Filimonas lacunae: one gene and its partner. The protein of the gene in region 1 interacts with the protein of each later gene in a pairwise test. Links are inferred from orthologs where the notes say so. Each region holds a gene or a part of one and is shown in the gene's direction. Other genes may lie near its edges.

Region 1 (9,743 bases):
GGCCGCTAACGCTGCCAACCTGCAACAGCATGGTTATCATATTACACGCTCACTGGATAGCCTGCCTGCACAAACTTCGCAACGTTACATCGTGGCCGATAGCATAGCCGGTTTGTCTATCTTAAAAGGCAGGGGCAACTGGTTAAGCAATGCTTTTGACAAAGCCACCACATTATTAAAGCAACAGAACAATGGCTACCTGCTGGTGCTGGAAGGCGCACAGGTCGATTATGGTGGCCATGCCAATCATATTGGGTATATAGCGGAAGAAGTGATGGATCTGGATAAGGTCATCACCAAAGCCCTGCAACTGGCCGATGCCGATAAAGAAACCTTGGTGATTATCACGGCCGATCACGAAACCGGCGGCCTGTCGCTACTGGATGGGGATATCAGCAAAGGCTATATCAGCGGCCATTTTTCTACCAACGATCACACCGCTATCCCGGTGCCGGTATACGCCTACGGTCCACAGTCGCAACTGTTCACCGGCGTATACGAAAACACGGAAGTATTCCGTAAAATCCTCCAGTCTCTTGGTTTTTAATTTAGTGATAAAACGACCCTTTGCTCGAAACTAAAAGCCGCTTTGGTATTTCCAAGGCGGCTTTCTTTTATAATAGGCTGTAGAGATGAGCAGCTGTTTGTATATTCCGGCAGCCACTGATAAGTGTCTATAGCTGTATATATTCCTGCGACAGCTTATTGGCCAAAGGTTCGCCATTCAATTCAAGCAGTGTGTTCTCTATCATCTTACACATGCCATCCAGTGCCAGGTCGTTCGGCTCGGTGCCAAAGGGTTCTTCAATTTCATCGGCAATGGCTTCCCAGGCAGTAAAAGTGTAGGCAATAAACACCACCACTATGGGCGTCATCCAGCCCAGGCTGTCTACAAACGCAAAGGGCAGCAAAAAACAATATACATATACCGTACGATGCAATAACACTTTATAGGTATAAGGTATTAAGGTGTTGGCCAGCCGCTCACAGCCGCCCACTATATCACTGAGTTTGTTGAGGTTGGTTTCCATGGCGCTCTGTAAAATAGAGTCGGTGCGCCTTTCTGCTTTGGCCTGGTCAATCCATAAGCCCATCTCTTTCAGCAGCATAATAGGTTTGTATTGTGCGGCCATCATACGGCGGGCAGTATCGGCGGGTAATAAACGTTCCAGGTCGGCACGGGCATCGGTGTGCCGCAGCTGATGCTTCAGTGCATAGGTAAAAGCCACCAGGTAGCGGATAAACAGGGCCTGCTGTTTAGCGCCGGTTTCGTAACGGCAAAGGGTAGTGGCCTGCCGTGCCAGCGAACGGGTATCGTTCAGCAAAGCGCCCCATAACTTACGGCCTTCCCAGAAACGGTCGTAGCTGGCGCTGTTCCGGAATCCTAAAAACAGGGCAAGCGCCAAACCAAACAGGGTAAAAGGGGCGGGGTTTAAGGGAATTTTGTATGCTCCAAAAGTGCCCCTTACATACACTACTGCTACCGAAAATACCAGCAATAATAACAAACGGGGCAGCAGTTGTGGTAGTACGGAGCCTTTCCAAACAAACAGCATCGCAAACCAATGTTGCTTCTTCTGATGAATCATACTGCAAACTACAACAATTACCCCTGTAGCGTTTACTTACACCGATGAACTCCCTATTTTATCCCCCCGTTGTACCTGGCATCCCCCTTATTTCAGCAAGCCATAGTTCACTTACCGGCTCATGCCCTTACTTCCCGCTCCCAACTCCTCACTCCAGGCAAAAACACTACTAAAAGCACGTGCAACTGTAAATAAGTCATTCAGGCATACCCAATTACCACATTTGTGCATACCTGGCTTTCTCTACCGGCAACTGCGGGAGGAAACGCTTATCTTCATTCCCAAATTAATATCCTTGCAACTGACCGAAGAACAAGCGCTGGCCCTTGCACCCGACGAATCGTCGCGCAAGGCTGGTAAAGACCTCAGTAATCCCGCCAAATGGGTTACCCGGGGCGCGAACGAACAGGCGCTGTGGGGCGAATGCCAGGGCAGCGGCAGCAAACCTTATCAAACCCAGGTAGATATAGCGGGCATGGCTTTTAAGTGCAGTTGCCCCAGCCGCAAATTTCCTTGTAAACATGGTATCGGGTTGTTATTGCAGTATGCACGTAACGCAGATAGCTTTACCGTAGGCGATGCGCCCACCTGGGTAAGCGAATGGCTGGACAAACGCCAGCAGCGCGATGAAAAAAAGGCCGACAAAAAAGACAAACCGGTAGATGAAGCCGCACAGGCCAAACGCCAGCAGGCGCGTGAGCAAAGTGTGGAAGATGGTATGGCCGAACTGTTGTTGTGGATCAAGGATATCATTCGCAATGGTATCATTGGCATTCCCGAAAAAGACACTACCTTCTTTACCAACATGCAGCGCCGCATGGTAGATGCCAAAGCGCCGGGATTGGCCAACCTTATTCAAAGCGCCTGCGATGTCAATTTTTATAAAGAAGGCTGGCAGAACGAGTGGATGAACCTGTTGCTGCAAATGTACCTGGTAATAGCCGGCTTTACCAACAGGCAACAACTGTCACCCGCCTTGCAGGAAGATGTACGCAGCTGGATAGGCTTTACACAAAGCCAGGAAGAACTCAAACAACAAACCGGCATCAACGATACCTGGCTGCTGCTGGGTAAACAAACCACCGAAGAGGATAATATCACCGTAGAACGTAACTGGCTATACGGCACCACCACTGGCCACTATGCGCTGGTGTTGCAGTTTAGTGTAATGGGGCAGGGCTTTACCTATAACCTGCTGCCAGGTGCGCTGCTGCAGGCCGGGCTGGTGTATTATCCCTCTGCATGGCCCTTACGCGCGGTGATCAAAACCCAGGCTACTGCCAAAGGCGCCCCCAAGGTGCAGCCTATAGCCGGCTGGCAACAGGTGGCCGAAGCGGCAGCCGCAGGCTATAGCGCCATGCCGTTAGCTACCGAACGGCCTTTTATTGTACAGCAACTTACTCCCGTGCCTTACCAGGGACGTTGGTGGCTGGCAGATGCTACGCAACACCTGGTGCCGTTGAAAGAAGACTTTGCCGGGTTGTATGCCCTGCTGTCGGTCAGTGGCGGGCAGCCATTAGATATGGCCGTGCTGGGCAAAGAAAATGAATATGTGCCTTTAGGGGTGTTTAGTCAGGGACAATATTGGTTACTATAAAGCAAGTGTATGGAATTCTGGAACCAGGTAATACAAACCGCTATGTTGGGCACCGGTAAGCAAACCCTTACAGGGGCGCAGTTACCGGCTGCATTGGCTAAACCGGTGGAAGTGATCACTGCCAATACAGCCATCGATAAAGAAGAACAGTTTTTACAACTGGCCGCTATGGCATTAAACTATCGCCAGAGTGGTTATATGCCGCTGCAAACACAGGAAGCAACTATTACCATAGCCGCCGCAGAAGAAAAGCCCTATTGCAGCAACGCCGCTGCGGTGGTGTTGAAAGCGCTGCTGGAAGAAGATAATACCGAGCTGCTGCTGCTATGGCTGCAAAGCTGTGTACAGGCCGGTCAGCTGGTGCCGCCTTCGTTATTGCCGGCCTTACTGCAACAGGCTACGCAACATAAAGCGTTGCGGGGCGTGCTGGAAAACTGCATGGGCAAACGCGGTCAATGGTTGTGCGGCTTTAACACCAACTGGCATATAAGCGTTGCCGAATCGGAAGAAGAACGCTGGCAAACCGGCACACCCGAACAACGTTTCCGGGCTTTGCAACAGGTGCGTAGCACGCAGCCCGATGTGGCCCGCGAATGGCTGCAACAAACCTGGCCGCAGGAAAGCGCCGCCACCCGTGCCGAATTGCTCAAAGCGTTATATGCCAACCTCGGTGCAGCCGATATCGAATGGTTACAAAGCCTCATCACCGATAAAAGCAAAAAGGTAAAAGAAGAAGCCTGGAAAATGCTTACCCGCATTCCGCAATCGCCCATTGTACAGCAATACCAGCAGGTGTTGCAACGGGCGGTTACCCTGGGCATAGGAAAGGCGTTATTAGGACTGTCGTCCAAACCCCTGCTGCAGGTGCAGCCACCGGTAGCCGTGCCGGCTGTGTTGCTGGAGTCGGGCATTGCCGGTAAAACCGCTTTCACCGAGTATACCAACGAAGAATATATTATTTATCAATTGATAGAAACCGTGCCGCCCGATACGTTTACGCAATGGTGGCAGGTAACAGAAGATAAGGTGCTGGAATATTTTCAAAAAGGCGACAACACCAGCCGCTTTATTCCTGCGCTGGCCACGGCCACCCGCCGTTTCCGTAGTAAGGAATGGGCTATGGCTTTTACCCGCCAGGTACCGGAGTTTTATAAAGATTTTATTCACCTGTTACCCGCCGCGCAGCAGGAAGCCTATTGCTACAAGCATTTCCAGGGCAATGAAGAAGCCGTGCTGGAGGTGTTGCTGCAGGCGCACGAAACATGGAGTGTGGCCATTGCCAAAGAAATATGTGCTTACACGGCCAGGCACACCTATCAATACAACCGCAGCTTTTACAGCAAGCATATCCGTTTGTTGCCCATGGCACTGGCTACCGAACTGGAAGCCTGTACGCCGTCCGATGTGTATCAGCGCAACGTATGGGGCAACACCAGCGAGCATATACGCCACCTGCTGCAACTCAAACAAAAAACTACCCAATCATTTTAATACATCCACTATAAACGAACTCTTATATGTCACAGGTACTACGTGGTCACGCAGAAGACTTATACGCATTGGAACTGGAAGAACTGAAAAAGCAGGATAGTGGCAAACTGCCCGCTAACTGGACATTATCACCGCAATCGGTGGTTACCTACCTGGTAGGCGGTAAGCTTAAAAATGGTTTTGAAGTAACGCCTAAATACATCGGCAACCGCCGTTTAATGGAAATAGCCGTGGCTACGCTTACTACCGACAGGGCCCTGCTGCTGTACGGTTTGCCCGGTACTGCCAAAAGCTGGGTAAGCGAACACCTGGCTGCTGCCATCAGTGGTAACAGCGGCCTGATTATACAAGGCACCGCCGGCACCAGCGAAGAATCTATCCGCTATGGATGGAACTACGCCCGTTTATTAGCCGAAGGTCCCAGCGAAAAAGCATTGGTAGAAACACCGGTAATGCGCGCCATGAAAGAAGGGAAAATTGTACGTATTGAAGAGCTCACCCGTATTGGTGCCGATGTGCAGGATACACTCATTACCATCCTCTCCGAAAAATCATTACCGGTTCCCGAACTCAATATAGAAGTGCAGGCCGTGCGCGGCTTTAATGTCATTGCCACTGCCAACAACCGCGATAAAGGAGTGAACGATTTGTCCAGCGCCTTGAAGCGCCGTTTCAACACGGTGATATTACCGGTGCCGGATAATATTGACGAAGAAATTGATATTGTACGCCGCCGCGTAGAAAGCTTTGAAAAAGTAATGGAAGTGCCGGCCGAAAAACCAGCCCTGCAAGAGATACGCCGTATTGTTACCATCTTCCGCGAACTGCGTAGTGGCCTTACACTGGATGGTAAAACCAAAATAAAATCACCGTCCGGTACTTTAAGCACTGCCGAAGCTATCTCTGTAGTCAACAACGGTATGGCTATGGCCGGTTACTTTGGCGATGGACGTTTAACAGCCGAAGACCTGGCAGCAGGTATTACCGGCGCTATTATCAAAGACCCGGTGCAAGACCAGGTGATATGGCAGGAATACCTGGAAACCGTAGTGAAAACAAGGGAAGATTGGAAGGATATTTACAGGGCTTGTAAGCAGTAAATCTTTCCCAACTTACCACTCACACTTTCAACTGTTTTCAAAAATGGTTCATGTATTAGGAATACGACACCACGGCCCCGGTAGCGCCAGCAATGTAAAAGCATTCCTGGAAGCTACGAAGCCCGATATAGTGTTGGTAGAAGGTCCGCCCGAAGCCGATGACATACTCAGCTGGGTGGGTAACGAAGCGTTTCAGCCACCGGTAGCCATATTGGTATATCAAAGCGATAACCTGCAACGGTCGGTGTTCTATCCCTTTGCTACGTTCTCGCCCGAATGGCAGGCCATACAATATGCACGGCAAAACAATATCCCCGTCAGGTTTATGGATATGCCGGTGTACCATGTGTTTGCCTTGCAGCAACAGGTAGAAGATAAAGCAAAACTGGTAGGAGCAGAACCGCCATTGGATGCGGTACCAGGCGCCCGACCCGATCCGGCGGATGTACAGGCGCTACAGCCACAACCCGAAGGGGGCGTGTCGCCTGTACAGGCCAATGAACCTGTTACGGTGAATGAACAGGCGCCAGCTGCTGCACCCATACCGGCAGTGGCCGAAACCCCGGAAGAAGCCCTGATGGCCCTGCATCCTTTGATGGAACTCAGTGCAGTGGCCGGTTACAATAACTCCGATCGCTGGTGGGAGCATATGTTTGAATACCGCACCAATAACGAGCAGGTATTTGAAGCTGTAAGCGAAGCCATGCACGCCGCACGCGAAGCAGCACCGCCCGAACGTGATACCAACGAGCTTTTGCGCGAAGCCTGGATGCGCAAGATCATCCGTCAGGCGCAAAAAGAAATGTATACAGAGGTGGCAGTGATATGTGGCGCCTGGCACGTGCCTGCGTTAACCAGCATGCCTGCTGCCAAAGAAGATAATGAATTACTCAAAGGCCTGCCTAAAGTAAAAACAGAATGCACCTGGATTCCGTGGACCTACAGCCGCCTGAGCTACTACAGTGGTTATGGGGCGGGTATTGAAAGCCCCGGCTGGTACCAGCATATCTGGCAATACCCCCACGATGATGGCAGCCGCTGGATGGCCAAAGTGGCGCAGCTGTTTCGTCAAAAGCAGATGGATACTTCGGTAGCGCATATCATCGAATCGGTGCGCCTGGCACAAAGCCTGGCCGCCCTGCGCGAATTACCCAGGCCCGGACTGGAAGAGCTGAACGAAGCCACGTTAAGTGTCGTATGCAATGGCGATGCCATGCTGATGCAGCTGATACACGACGAGCTGATTGTAAGCAATGTGCTGGGCGCTGTGCCTGCTGCTATTCCCAAACCACCTTTGCAGGCGGATATAGAAAAATGGCAGAAGAAACTACGCCTGCCCGCCGGGGCCGACTGGAAAGACTATACGCTCGACCTGCGTAAAGAAAACGACCTGGAGCGGAGCATATTCCTGCATCGCCTGCAGGTGCTGGATATTCAGTGGGGCAAGCGTTCCGAAGTCAGTGGCAAGGGTACGTTTAAAGAACAATGGCGTTTGCAATGGAACCCTTCTTTTGCCATTGAAATTATTGATAAAGGGGTATGGGGCAACACAGTAGAAGCGGCCGCAGCTGCCTACGTGCAGCACCTGGCGGCCGATGCCGGCTCTTTGCGGGAGTTGTGTAACCTGCTGGAAGATGCCCTGCCGGCAGAATTGCCACAGGCCGTAGAAAAGCTCATACACCGGGTAAGCAATCTTTCTGCGGCCACAGCCGATGTCATGCAGCTGATGCAGGTGCTAACACCACTGGTATCGGTAAGTCGCTATGGCAACGTACGCAAAACAGATGCGGCATTGGTAGCCGGTATTGTTACCGAAATGATCACGCGTATCTGCATCAGCTTACCCGGCGCCTGCACCGGCATTGCCGATGATGCAGCACAGCAGTTGCTGAACCTGTTCCTTGAAATGAACAATGCCATCAACATCCTGCAGCAGGGCGATAGCACACAGCAATGGCAGCAAACCTTACAACGCATTGCCGGCAGCTATAGCAGCAGCCCGGTACTGGCCGGTTACAGCACGCGCCTGCTGGCCGATTACAAACTACTCGAAGGGGAGGAACTGGTAAAAGCTTTTTACAGCGCTGTGTCTCCGTCGTTATCACCCGGTTTAGCGGCCGCCTGGCTCGAAGGCTTTTTAAAAGGCAGCGGCACCTTGTTGCTGGTAGATGCCACTTTATGGCAGGTGGTTAACAACTGGGTACAGCAGCTCAACGAAGAAGCTTTTGTACAGGTGCTGCCCTTATTGCGCCGCACCTTTTCGGGCTTCACAGCCCCGGAAAGAAGAAAGCTGGGCGAAAAGGTAAAACAGGGCGATGCAGGCGTTACGGCCAGGCAAGGTCCGCAGTTGATTCACGAACAACGCGCTGCACAAGGGCTGCCGGTAATAGGGCAGTTATTGGGCTATACGCAGTAACAGTAAAATCAGGCAAGCAATGACACCGGAAGAACAACATATACGCAAATGGCGCTTAATACTGGGCGGGGGCGATAACGATGGCACCTCTCAGCAGCTGGGTAAACAAGACCAGCAGATAGATGACGCGCTGTCTGCTTTATACGATAGTGAAAAGAAGGGCGGACTGGGCGCTTCCTCGCCCAACGTAAGCCGCTGGCTGGGCGATATCCGCAGCTTTTTTCCCAACACCGTAGTGCAGGTAATGCAGCAGGATGCTCTGCAACGGCTTAACCTTACGCAAATGTTGCTGGAAAAAGAAATGCTGGAACAGGTAGAAGCCGATGTGCACCTGGTAGCCACCTTAATGAGCCTGCGCGGCGTTATCCCCGATAAAACCAAAGACACTGCCCGCCAGGTGGTGCGTAAGGTGGTGGATGAGCTGTTGCGCAAACTGGCGCAGCCCATGCAGCAGGCCGTAACAGGTAGCTTAAACCGCAGCGTGCGCAACACTCGCCCGCGTCACAACGAAATCAACTGGCACACTACCATCCTTAAAAACCTCAAACATTACCAGCCCGCTTATAAAACCATCATCCCCGAAACCCGCATTGGCTATGGCCGCCGGCGCACCGCATTAAAAGATGTAGTGCTGTGTTTAGATCAAAGCGGCTCTATGGGTACCTCGGTGGTGTACTCCGGCATCTTTGGCAGTGTTATGGCCAGCATTCCCGCTGTCAACACCAAAATGATCGTGTTTGATACCATGGTGGCAGACCTTACCGAAGAGCTCACCGATCCGGTAGAACTGCTGTTTGGCGTACAGCTGGGTGGAGGCACGGATATACAGCTGGCATTAACGTATTGCCAGCAGGTGATCACCCGTCCGTTGGATACGGTGTTGATCTTGATCACTGACCTGTACGAAGGAGGCAATCCCGCGCACCTGCGCAAACGCGCGCAGGAACTCACCGATGCCGGTGTGCAACTCATCGTGCTGCTGGCATTGAACGATGAAGGCGCCCCTTCTTACGACCATGATAATGCGCAATTCCTTACCAACCTGGGCGTGCCGGTGTTTGCCTGCACACCCGATCTGTTTCCCGATCTCATGGCCGCTGCGTTAAGCAAGCAGGATATTGCCGGTTGGGCATCCAGGCAGGATATTGTGTTAAAGAAATAAGCAAAGTGGGGCTTCCGGGTGTGCAACCAGGGGAGGTCCCCCTTAAAAAAGTTTTGGCGGCTATAGGCCGCCATTTTACTTTTGTAATTCATCTGATGATATGATGAAGTAATTTTTTGAGAGAATGATCACCCGGAAATCACTGGCAGACGAAGTAGCAGAAAGCCTGCAACAGCAAATAGCAGCTGGTAAGTTTAAGGTAAACGAACAGTTGCCTATCGAGCCCGAGCTGATGAAAACATTTGGCGTGGGCCGTTCTTCCATCCGCGAGGCCATCAAGCTGCTGGTCAACTCCGGCTATTTACGGGTGCAGCAGGGGGTAGGCACTTTTGTAGCCGATGCCTCCGGGGTAAAAGAACCTTTATCCCAGCGCCTCAAACGCTCCAGC
Region 2 (9,798 bases), 2.6 Mb from region 1 along the record:
ACAATGCCCTTGGTTGCGTGCGTCATATATAAGAAGAAAAGCGGATGACAACTGGTTGGCAGCTGTCATCCGCTATAAATATAATGCTTTGTGTAAATCGATTAATTTTCAAAGCTGCTGTAGAAATAAGGCGTTTTAGCCTCAAACTCAGCGCTACAGGTATCTACCATTTTGTATACACGGGTAATACCAGCTGCTTTTCTTTTCTCATACACCTGGTCATCTGTGCAATCTGTACGTAACAGTTTTGCAATCTGCTCATCGCTGAAACCGTTTTTCTTAGCGTCTTTCAGCAATTGCAGTGGCAATGTATCCAGTGTATGTGTAGCCAGTTCTTTCTCTATATCACATAATTGCTGAATCTGGTAAATGAACCAGCGGTCGATATGTGTAGCCTGAACAATGGTTTTTACAGTTACGCCTTGCATCAGCGCATCTTTGATGCGGAAAATACGATCCCACTTCGGAGTTTTGATATATTCAATCAACTCGTCTGTTTTCATCAGGCTTTTGCCATAGTAGCCTAAACCTATAGCATCGTTTTCCAGGCTCTGACAGGCTTTCTGGATAGCCTCGGTAAAGCTGCGGCCAATAGCCATTACTTCACCAACGCTTTTCATTTGTAAACCTAATGTATCATTAGCGCCTTTGAACTTGTCGAAGTTCCAGCGTGGCACTTTTACAATTACGTAGTCCAGTGCAGGCTCGAAATAGGCAGAAGTTGTTTTGGTGATTTGGTTTTTCAGTTCATCCAGGTTATAACCAATGGCCAGTTTCGCTGCTATTTTAGCGATAGGATAACCGGTTGCTTTAGAAGCCAGCGCAGAAGAACGGCTTACGCGCGGATTAATTTCAATAGCAATCAGTTCTTCTGTTTCAGGATTTAAAGAGAACTGTACGTTACAACCACCGGCAAAGTTGCCCAGATCGCGCATGATGTCGATAGCGGTGTTACGCATCAGTTGAAACGCGGTATCGCTTAACGTCATGGCAGGTGCAACCGTGATAGAATCACCGGTATGTATCCCCATTGGGTCGAAGTTTTCTACCGTACATATAATTACTACGTTATCAGCAGAATCCCGTAACAGTTCCAATTCAAATTCTTTCCAGCCTAATACTGCTTTTTCTACCAGTACTTCATGTATAGGAGAAGCAGACAAACCACGGTTCAATGCTTCATCCAACTGATCTTTACTGTGTACAAAGCCACCACCTGTACCGCCCAGGGTGAAAGAAGGACGGATTACTAATGGGAAGCCAATTTCCTGTGCAAATTCTTTGCCTTCCAAGAAGCTGTTGGCTGTTTTAGCAGGGGCAACGGGAACGCCCATCTGGATCATCCACTGACGGAATTTTTCCCTGTCTTCTGCTTTATCAATTGCTTTAATGTCCACCCCTATAAGGCGACAGTTGTACTTTTCCCAAACGCCTAACTCTTCGGCTTCTTTGGCAAGGTTCAACGCAGTTTGTCCGCCCATGGTAGGCAGAACCGCGTCAATCTGATTCTCTTCCAGAATCTGCTCAATACTATCCACAGTCAGCGGAAGCAGGTATACCCTGTCGGCCATCATAGGATCGGTCATAATAGTGGCAGGGTTACTGTTAATCAGTATCACCTTTATTCCTTCTTCACGTAAACTACGCGCGGCTTGTGAACCTGAATAATCAAATTCACATGCTTGTCCTATCACAATAGGTCCTGATCCGATAATTAGTACTGACTTAATTGAATTGTCTCTGGGCATGGTACTTGCTACTAGTGCTTTTAATGTTATTAAAGCAATTTACCCGAAAGCGGTTGTTTATGTTGCTCCGGCTGGATAAATTGCGCAAAAGTAAGTTTTAGAAATCAATTGTAGCCGGATAAATTTTATTTTTTGATGCCCAAGCCATTATTTTTTTTAGTGCTTCTCGTAAGCAACCTCCGTATCCAAGCCCAATCTGCCACTGTTTTCCCGCAGGAATACTTCCGTAACCCGCTGGGAGTGCCCATACAGCTGAGCGCCAATTTTGGAGAAATTCGCAAAGATCACTTCCATATGGGGCTGGATATCCGCACCAAACAACGTGAAAACCTGCCTGTTTATGCCGCTGCCGGTGGTTTTATCAGTCGTATTTCTATTCAACGCTATGGATATGGAAAAGCCATATATATTCAGCACCCTAACGGTTTTACCACGGTATATGGCCATTTGAACGGTTATTACGATACACTTAGCCATTATATTATTCAAAAACAATATACAGATAAACAGTGGGAACAGGATATTACCTTTTCGCCCGGTCAGTTTCCGGTAGAAAAAGGCCAGTTTATTGCCTGGAGCGGTAATACCGGCTCTTCCGGCGGACCACACCTGCATTTCGAAATTCGTGACACCCGCACCGGCAAAAACCTGAATCCCCTGCTGTTTGGAATGGAGGTAGAAGATAATATTCCCCCCGTGCTGGAAGGATTATATTGGTTCGATCGCCGTTACAGCACCTACCAAACCAGCCCCAAACCCATTGCCATCGTGAATAACAAAGGTAGCTACCAGCTGAAAGGTGGTGGTGATACCCTGCACATAGGCTCGCCCCGCATTAGCTTCGGCGTTCGGGCAGAAGACCGTACCAACAGCTCATCTTTCCTGTTTGGCATTTATGAAGCGGGTTTGTGGATGGACGATAGCCTGCGCTGCTATTTTCAGGTAAACAATTTCTCTTATCCTGATAGCCGGTACGTGAATGGCAGCATTGATTACGCTACCTTTTTGCACACCGGCAAAGGCATTCAGCATTTGTCGCGCCTGCCAGGTAACGAGTTAAGCATTTATAATACAGATGACAACAATGGCGTTATCTCGCTTACCGATACCCTGCCACACACGGTTCGTATACTGCTGAAAGATGTGGAAGGCAACAGCACTGTAATGCAGTATATGGTGCGCTACGACAGCACTTTACAGGAAGACCTGTTTTTTACTATGAACAGCGTGGCCGTGCCGCCAAACCAACCTTACAACATTAACGAGCAGGAAGTAAAAGCGTCTTTCGATGCCTTTGCTTTTTACGATATAGTACCTTTTGTGCTGGGCCAGCAGCCCCGCCAGCAATGGCCACAGGCTTCTTCACAAGCCCTGTTGCACAATGAAAACGTGCCGGTACACGATATGTATACCGTGCAACTACCTTTGCAGCCCGTAGCTGCTAATTATACGGATAGATTGGTGATGCAGCTGCAAAGTGGCCGTTATCGTTTATACCAGAAAGCACAACCTGCTTCTAATGGCTGGTTTAGCGGCAGCTTTAACCGCCTGGGCAATGTGCAGTTGCTGGTAGACACTGTACCTCCTTCCATTACTCCCATAGGCTGGAAAGACAACCAGGTATTTACCACCCAAAGCAGCATTCGCGTGCGTTGCAGCGATAATATTGATGAAGTACGCAACTTCAATGCTTACCTAGATGGGCAGTGGATATTATTCACCCACAGCACCTACGATTATATCTATACTTTTGACGAACATTGCACCTTAGGTGAACACGTGCTGAGTGTGTCGGTACAGGATCTGGCTGGTAACACCAGTGTACGTGAATTTAATTTTATTAAAAAAGAACCCAATGGCAACAATAAAAGAAGGAAGTAAAGCACCAGATTTTACAGGCACCGATCAGAACGGCAACACCGTATCGCTGCACGATTTTAAAGGTAAAAAAGTAGTACTGTATTTCTACCCGAAAGATGACACTCCAGGTTGTACTGCACAGGCCTGTAACCTGCGTGATAACTACAGTGACTTACTGAAAAAAGGCTATCAGGTAATTGGTGTAAGCACAGATAGCGTAAAAAGTCACAAGAAGTTTGAAACCAAATACGAGTTGCCTTTTCCGCTGATTGCAGACGAAGACAAAGCTATTGTTGAAAAATATGGCGTGTACGGCGAAAAAACCTTTATGGGCAAAACTCATATGGGCACTATCCGCACCACATTTTTAATTGATGAAGAAGGTAGCGTGTATAAAGTGTTGGATAAACCCGATACTAAAAATCAAACACAACAGGTGTTTGAAGCATGGGAAGCAGCCAGCTAAAGCACCCATTGCACTTCGCCAAACTGAAAACTTTCCTGCATGGCTTCTTTTACCCAAAGGAGGCCATTGCTGTCTACATAATCAATCACGCAGGTAAACGCTGTGTTTTCTTTTCTCAGCATTACCCTTTCACCCCGCTTAAACAGGATGTTGTTGTAAGATTCCAGTAACAGCCGCTCTTTTTCGGGGTTATTGATACTCTGTTGCAACTGAGTATAGCGAATTTGCAGGCAAGCACACAGCTCTTTGGCCAGGGCTACTGTATCGAAAGTTTTACCAGTAATTTGCCTTAATGAAACAGCGCGTTGCAGTTCTTCAAAGGCTCCCTGGTTTACATTAGTGCCCATTCCTACTACGGCCCACTGCCATTTACTGCCTTTTACCACCGTTTCAATCAGCATTCCTCCTGCCTTTCTGTCACGCCAATACAAGTCGTTTGGCCATTTAATTCTTGTTTCGTCCAGCGCATATTTGCTGTAGAAATCGTGCCAGGCCAGCGAAGCCGCCATACTCAGGTAAAATTGTTTGGAAAGCGGTAACCAGCTGGTATCCAGCAACACAGACAGGATAACGTTTTGCAAAGGGGCTGTTTTCCACACTTTGCCGCGTTGTCCCTTACCGGCTGTTTGTTCGTGGGCAAACCAGGCACTGCCATGTATTCCTGCACCATTTTGAACAATGCCCATGGCATAGTTGTTGGTACTGTCAACACTGGTCAATTCTGTAAAAGGTTCCCCAATTATTTGAATGGCACGTGAAAGAGGCAAAAGAATTATTATTTTTGACGAGGCGAAACTACAATTTATTCATTTTAAACTTGTTTGATTATTGGCACCACTATCCGTTTTAGCTGCACGCCCAAAAAGCAGTGTTACTGCGCTCACCAGGAATTCTAAAATATTCAAATCTATAATAAAGGCCATCCAGGATAAAAAGGGTGAAAATATCATTTCGCTCGACCTCCGACAAATACCGGAGGCTGTAGCGGATTTCTTTATTATCTGTGAAGCCACAAGCACCACTCAGGTTAAAGCTATCAGCGACAACATAGAGGTTGAACTCAAAGATCAATTAGGAGAAACGCCCTACAAACACGAAGGCTTCCAGGCCCTGCAGTGGGTAATTATTGATTACGTGAATATTGTAGTGCACGTAATGCATCCTGATACCAGAAAATTTTATAAACTCGAAGAAATGTGGAACGATGCTTCAGGAATGGAGCATAACGACTAAACATTTTATACACTCAAACCTTATTAATACAATTTAGCTTTAGCAAACGACCGTATGGCACAAGATGATAAAAAAACAACGCCCGGCTTTAACGACAAGGGTGGAGATGACAAGGGACAGAGACGAGGGCCTAAATTTAGCATATACTGGATATACGCTATTATAGCCGCTATTTTAATAGGGTACAACTTATTAAACTTTAATTCAGCTAACACGCAGCAAACCAATGAGCAGGAATTCAAGCAAAACATGGTGGCTACCGGAGATGTTGATAAGCTGGATTTAAACAGCACCCGCTCGGAAGTGCTGGTGTATATTAAAAAAGACAGCGTTCACAAATCGTTTTACCAGGACAAATTCAAACGCACTGGTAGCTCTGATCTTTCTAAAGGACCACAGTTTGCTTTTAAAGTGACCGAATTAAAAGATTTCCAGGAAAGACTGAACAAGTTTACTGCCGATCATGGTATCAAAGAAATTGAAATTCATGTTACCCAGGATACAGAATGGTTTAGCCCTGTGTTCAACACCCTGTTTATGGTGTTACTGTTTGCAGGTATCTGGATACTGATGATGCGCAAAATGGGTGGCCCTGGTGGCGGTGGCGGACCAGGCGGTATTTTCAATATCGGTAAATCTAAAGCACAGCTATTTGAAAAAGGTACCAAAGTAAACATCACCTTCTCTGATGTTGCCGGTTTGGATGAAGCCAAACAAGAGGTAATGGAGATTGTAGACTTCCTGAAAAATCCGAAGAAATATACAGCCCTGGGTGGTAAAATACCGAAAGGCGCATTACTGGTAGGCCCTCCCGGTACAGGTAAAACCTTACTGGCAAAAGCAATGGCCGGTGAAGCACAGGTTCCTTTCTTTAGCATGAGCGGTTCTGATTTCGTTGAATTGTTTGTAGGTGTAGGTGCCAGCCGTGTACGTGACCTGTTTAAACAAGCCCGTGAAAAAGCGCCTTGCGTAATTTTCATTGACGAGATTGACGCTATTGGTCGTGCACGTGGTCGCAACGCTATCATGAGCAATGACGAACGCGAAAACACACTGAACCAGTTACTGGTAGAAATGGATGGTTTTGGCACAGACAGCGGTATCATTATCCTCGCTGCAACCAACAGACCTGACGTACTGGATACTGCGTTATTACGCCCAGGACGCTTTGACAGACAAATAAGCATTGACCGCCCGGATGTAAAAGGTCGTGAAGCCATCTTCAAAGTACACCTGAAACCGATTAAAATTTCTCAAACACTCGATATTCACAAACTGGCTGAACAAACTCCTGGTTTTGCAGGTGCTGATATTGCCAACGTTTGTAACGAAGCTGCCCTGATAGCTGCCCGTAAAGGCAAAGAAGCGGTAGACATGAGCGACTTCCAGGATGCCATTGACAGGGTTATTGGCGGTTTGGAGAAAAAGAACAAGATTATTCTTCCGGAAGAGAAAGAAATTATCGCTTATCACGAAGCCGGACACGCTATCTGTGGCTGGTATTTAGAACATGCCTATCCCTTATTAAAGGTGACAATTGTTCCACGTGGCACAGCAGCATTAGGTTATGCACAGTACACTCCTAAAGAGCAATACCTGTACAATACCGACCAACTGACCGATCAGATTTGTATGACTTTGGGGGGCCGTGCTGCTGAGGAAATTTTCTTTGGTAAAATTTCTACCGGAGCATCTAACGATCTTCAACAGATCACCAAAATAGCCTACTCGATGATTACTGTATACGGTATGAACGATAAAGTAGGTAACATCAGCTACTACGATCCGCAACAAGACAATACTTTTACCAAGCCTTATAGCGAAGAAACAGGTAAACTGATTGACACGGAAGTAAGAAAACTGATACAGGATGCTTACGTACGCACTAAACAATTGTTAGAGGAGAAAAAAGCACAGGTAGAAATACTGGCTAAACAACTGTTAACAAAAGAAGTGTTGTTCCAGAGCGATGTAGAGACTTTAATTGGCAAACGTCCTTTCGAAGATAAAAAGCCGCTGGATATAGATCCGGAAGGAAAGCACACAGAGCCAGGAGCTATCAGCGAAGGTGTTCCTCCTTACGATGGTGGTTTAAACAAACTGCCGGTGGAAGAAAAAAACGAAGGCAACGTATAGAACATATATAAAAGATGAAAGTTTCTCCTTCAAAAGAAAACATTCTGAAAAAAATAAGACAGGCACTGAGTAATCCGGTGCCTGTTCCTTTTCCACACAGTGAGGGCACAGAATCAATATTTAAACCTGCACAGCAGGAATTGGAAGTAGAGTTTGCAGAAAATTTTACGAGCCTGCAGGGTCGTTTTGTGTTTTGTGAAAACGAACAGGAACTCGTACAACAACTACAGGCATTAATAGTTTCTAAAGAGTGGAAGCAATTGTATTGCCGCGAAGAGCAAATGAAAACCGCTTTACAACAAAGTGGCTTTTCTATTCCCTTTAATGCGCCTGATGTATACAGCAGCGATGCTGCCATCACCACCTGCGAGTGGCTGGTAGCGCGTACTGGCAGTATTATTATGAGCAGCGCACAACCCAGCGGACGTACCACCAGTGTATACACGCCTATACATATTTGCGTAGCCTACACCGATCAGCTGGTATATGATATTAAAGATGCGCTACTGGGTGTAAAGGAACGTTACCCACGCAATATACCTTCCTTAATAACCCTCGCAACAGGCCCCAGCCGTACCGCAGATATTGAAAAAACGCTGGTTACCGGTGTACACGGACCTAAAGAAGTGTTTTGTTTTTTAGTGGAAAGGACAGCCCCATAACAGCTTATTTTTATCTTTACCCCATGACTGAAGTTGCGCCAGGCAAGAAAATATACTTTTTATCCGACTTTCATTTAGGGGCTCCTAATTACGAAGCCAGCCTGATAAGAGAGAAAAAGATTGTTGCCTTTTTAGACGAGATCAAGCACGACGCACAGGAGATTTTTATAGTAGGAGATATGTTCGACTTCTGGTATGAATACAAAGAAGTGGTTCCGAAAGGCTATGTACGCTTATTGGGTAAGCTGGCCGAAATAACCGACAACGGCATACCTGTTTATTTCTTTTTAGGCAATCATGATATGTGGATGAGTGGCTACTTTGAACGTGAATTACATATTCCTGTATATAGCGAGCCTAAAGTATTTGAGCGCAATGGCAAATCATTCTATATTGGTCACGGCGATGGATTAGGCCCCGGAGATCACGGCTATAAGTTTATTAAAAAGGTGTTCCGCAACCCCGTTTGCCAGTGGTTATTTGGGCAATTACACCCTACCTGGGGCATTGGATTAGCCAATTATTTTAGCCGCAAAAGCAGGGCTAAAACGGGCAATGCTGATTCGTTTTTCCTGGGAGAAGACAACGAGTGGCTGATTATTTATTCCAAAGAGGTGTTGGCCAAACAGCACTACGACTTCTTTGTTTTTGGGCACCGCCATTACCCGTTAGACCTCTCATTAGGCAATAACAGCCGGTATATTAACCTTGGCGACTGGATCACTAACTTTACATATGCCTACTTCGATGGCAATGATGTGTACTTGAAAAAGCGGGATTAATACCTGCTAATGCTATAAAAGCCACCTGGTATGAAAGAACTACTACAACGCTCTATTTTTGGCAATACCATTGAAACCTATTTAATAGTTGCCACCTCCATTGCTATTGCCTTATTGGTAAAACGGTTTGTTTCTAAATACCTGGCAATACTGCTGTTTAAAATATTTACCAAGGCAGGCAAAACCTTTCACAAAGCCTATTTTCTGCAATTAGTGGTATCGCCATTGGAATGGTTTCTTGCCTTGTTTATGATAGTGGTAGCACTGGATAAACTACACCTGCCGTTCTTCCTCGATTTTAAAATTTACCGGGCCGATAGCAGGGATATAATTGATGCTGTAACCAATGCTACATTAATTATCATATTTATACGGTTGTGTGTTCGGGTGGTTCAGTTTTTTGGGATGATACTGGAAGAGAAAGCCCGTGAATCGCAGGCCGACAGCCAGCTGGTAGTATTTTTTAAAGACTTTTTTCGCGTCATACTTATTATTATAGGCATTCTTTTAATACTACGTTTCTCGTTCCATTACAACATCAGCAACCTGCTTACCGGCCTTAGTATAGTAGGTGCCGCTATAGCACTGGCCACCAAAGAAAGCCTGGAAAACTTAATCGCTTCTTTTATTATATTTTTTGATAAACCTTTTACTACAGGCGATACCGTTAAAGTAAACAGCTTTACCGGAGCCGTGGAGAAAATAGGCTTACGCAGCACCCGTATACGTACCGATCAGAAAACCTATATCACTGTTCCTAATAAACAGATGGTAGACTCTATACTGGACAATATTACCCTGCGCAGCCAGCGTAAAGTAGAATTAAGGCTGGAAGTAGGTTTGTCAGCTACAGTGCCACAGCTACAAGCCCTTATCGCTAATATTAAACAGATATTGAAGCAGGATGATGT

What was found.
Region 2: the proteins of FLA_RS18405 (region 1) and rsfS interact in binary tests that used the Escherichia coli proteins (3 or more experiments, as listed by UniProt). The link is inferred for Filimonas lacunae from one-to-one orthologs.

The regions. Positions count from the first base shown.
Region 1 is NZ_AP017422.1:4,645,633-4,655,375, reverse strand. What follows is about bases 3,865-6,740. They hold FLA_RS18405 (ATP-binding protein), read left to right. Parts: upstream 3,865-4,703; coding sequence 4,704-5,777; downstream 5,778-6,740. Other genes in these bases: FLA_RS18400 (DUF5682 family protein), read left to right, coding at 5,821-6,740; FLA_RS18410 (DUF5691 domain-containing protein), read left to right, coding at 3,865-4,677. Outside these bases: FLA_RS18425 (alkaline phosphatase), read left to right, coding at 1-547; FLA_RS18420 (bestrophin family protein), read right to left, coding at 675-1,589; FLA_RS18415 (SWIM zinc finger family protein), read left to right, coding at 1,711-3,186; more of FLA_RS18410, read left to right, coding at 3,196-3,864; more of FLA_RS18400, read left to right, coding at 6,741-8,193; FLA_RS18395 (vWA domain-containing protein), read left to right, coding at 8,213-9,355; FLA_RS18390 (FadR/GntR family transcriptional regulator), read left to right, coding at 9,480-9,743.
Region 2 is NZ_AP017422.1:7,257,118-7,266,915, reverse strand. The notes cover bases 3,674-6,604. They hold rsfS (ribosome silencing factor), read left to right. Parts: upstream 3,674-4,902; coding sequence 4,903-5,307; downstream 5,308-6,604. Other genes in these bases: ftsH (ATP-dependent zinc metalloprotease FtsH), read left to right, coding at 5,362-6,604; FLA_RS28830 (biotin--[acetyl-CoA-carboxylase] ligase), read right to left, coding at 4,071-4,841; bcp (thioredoxin-dependent thiol peroxidase), read left to right, coding at 3,674-4,074. Outside these bases: DNA repair protein RecO, read right to left, coding at 1-26; carB (carbamoyl-phosphate synthase large subunit), read right to left, coding at 102-1,694; FLA_RS28840 (M23 family metallopeptidase), read left to right, coding at 1,884-3,629; more of bcp, read left to right, coding at 3,604-3,673; more of ftsH, read left to right, coding at 6,605-7,443; FLA_RS28815 (LutC/YkgG family protein), read left to right, coding at 7,458-8,105; FLA_RS28810 (UDP-2,3-diacylglucosamine diphosphatase), read left to right, coding at 8,129-8,887; FLA_RS28805 (mechanosensitive ion channel family protein), read left to right, coding at 8,918-9,798. UniProt on the Escherichia coli protein: Functions as a ribosomal silencing factor. Interacts with ribosomal protein uL14 (rplN), blocking formation of intersubunit bridge B8.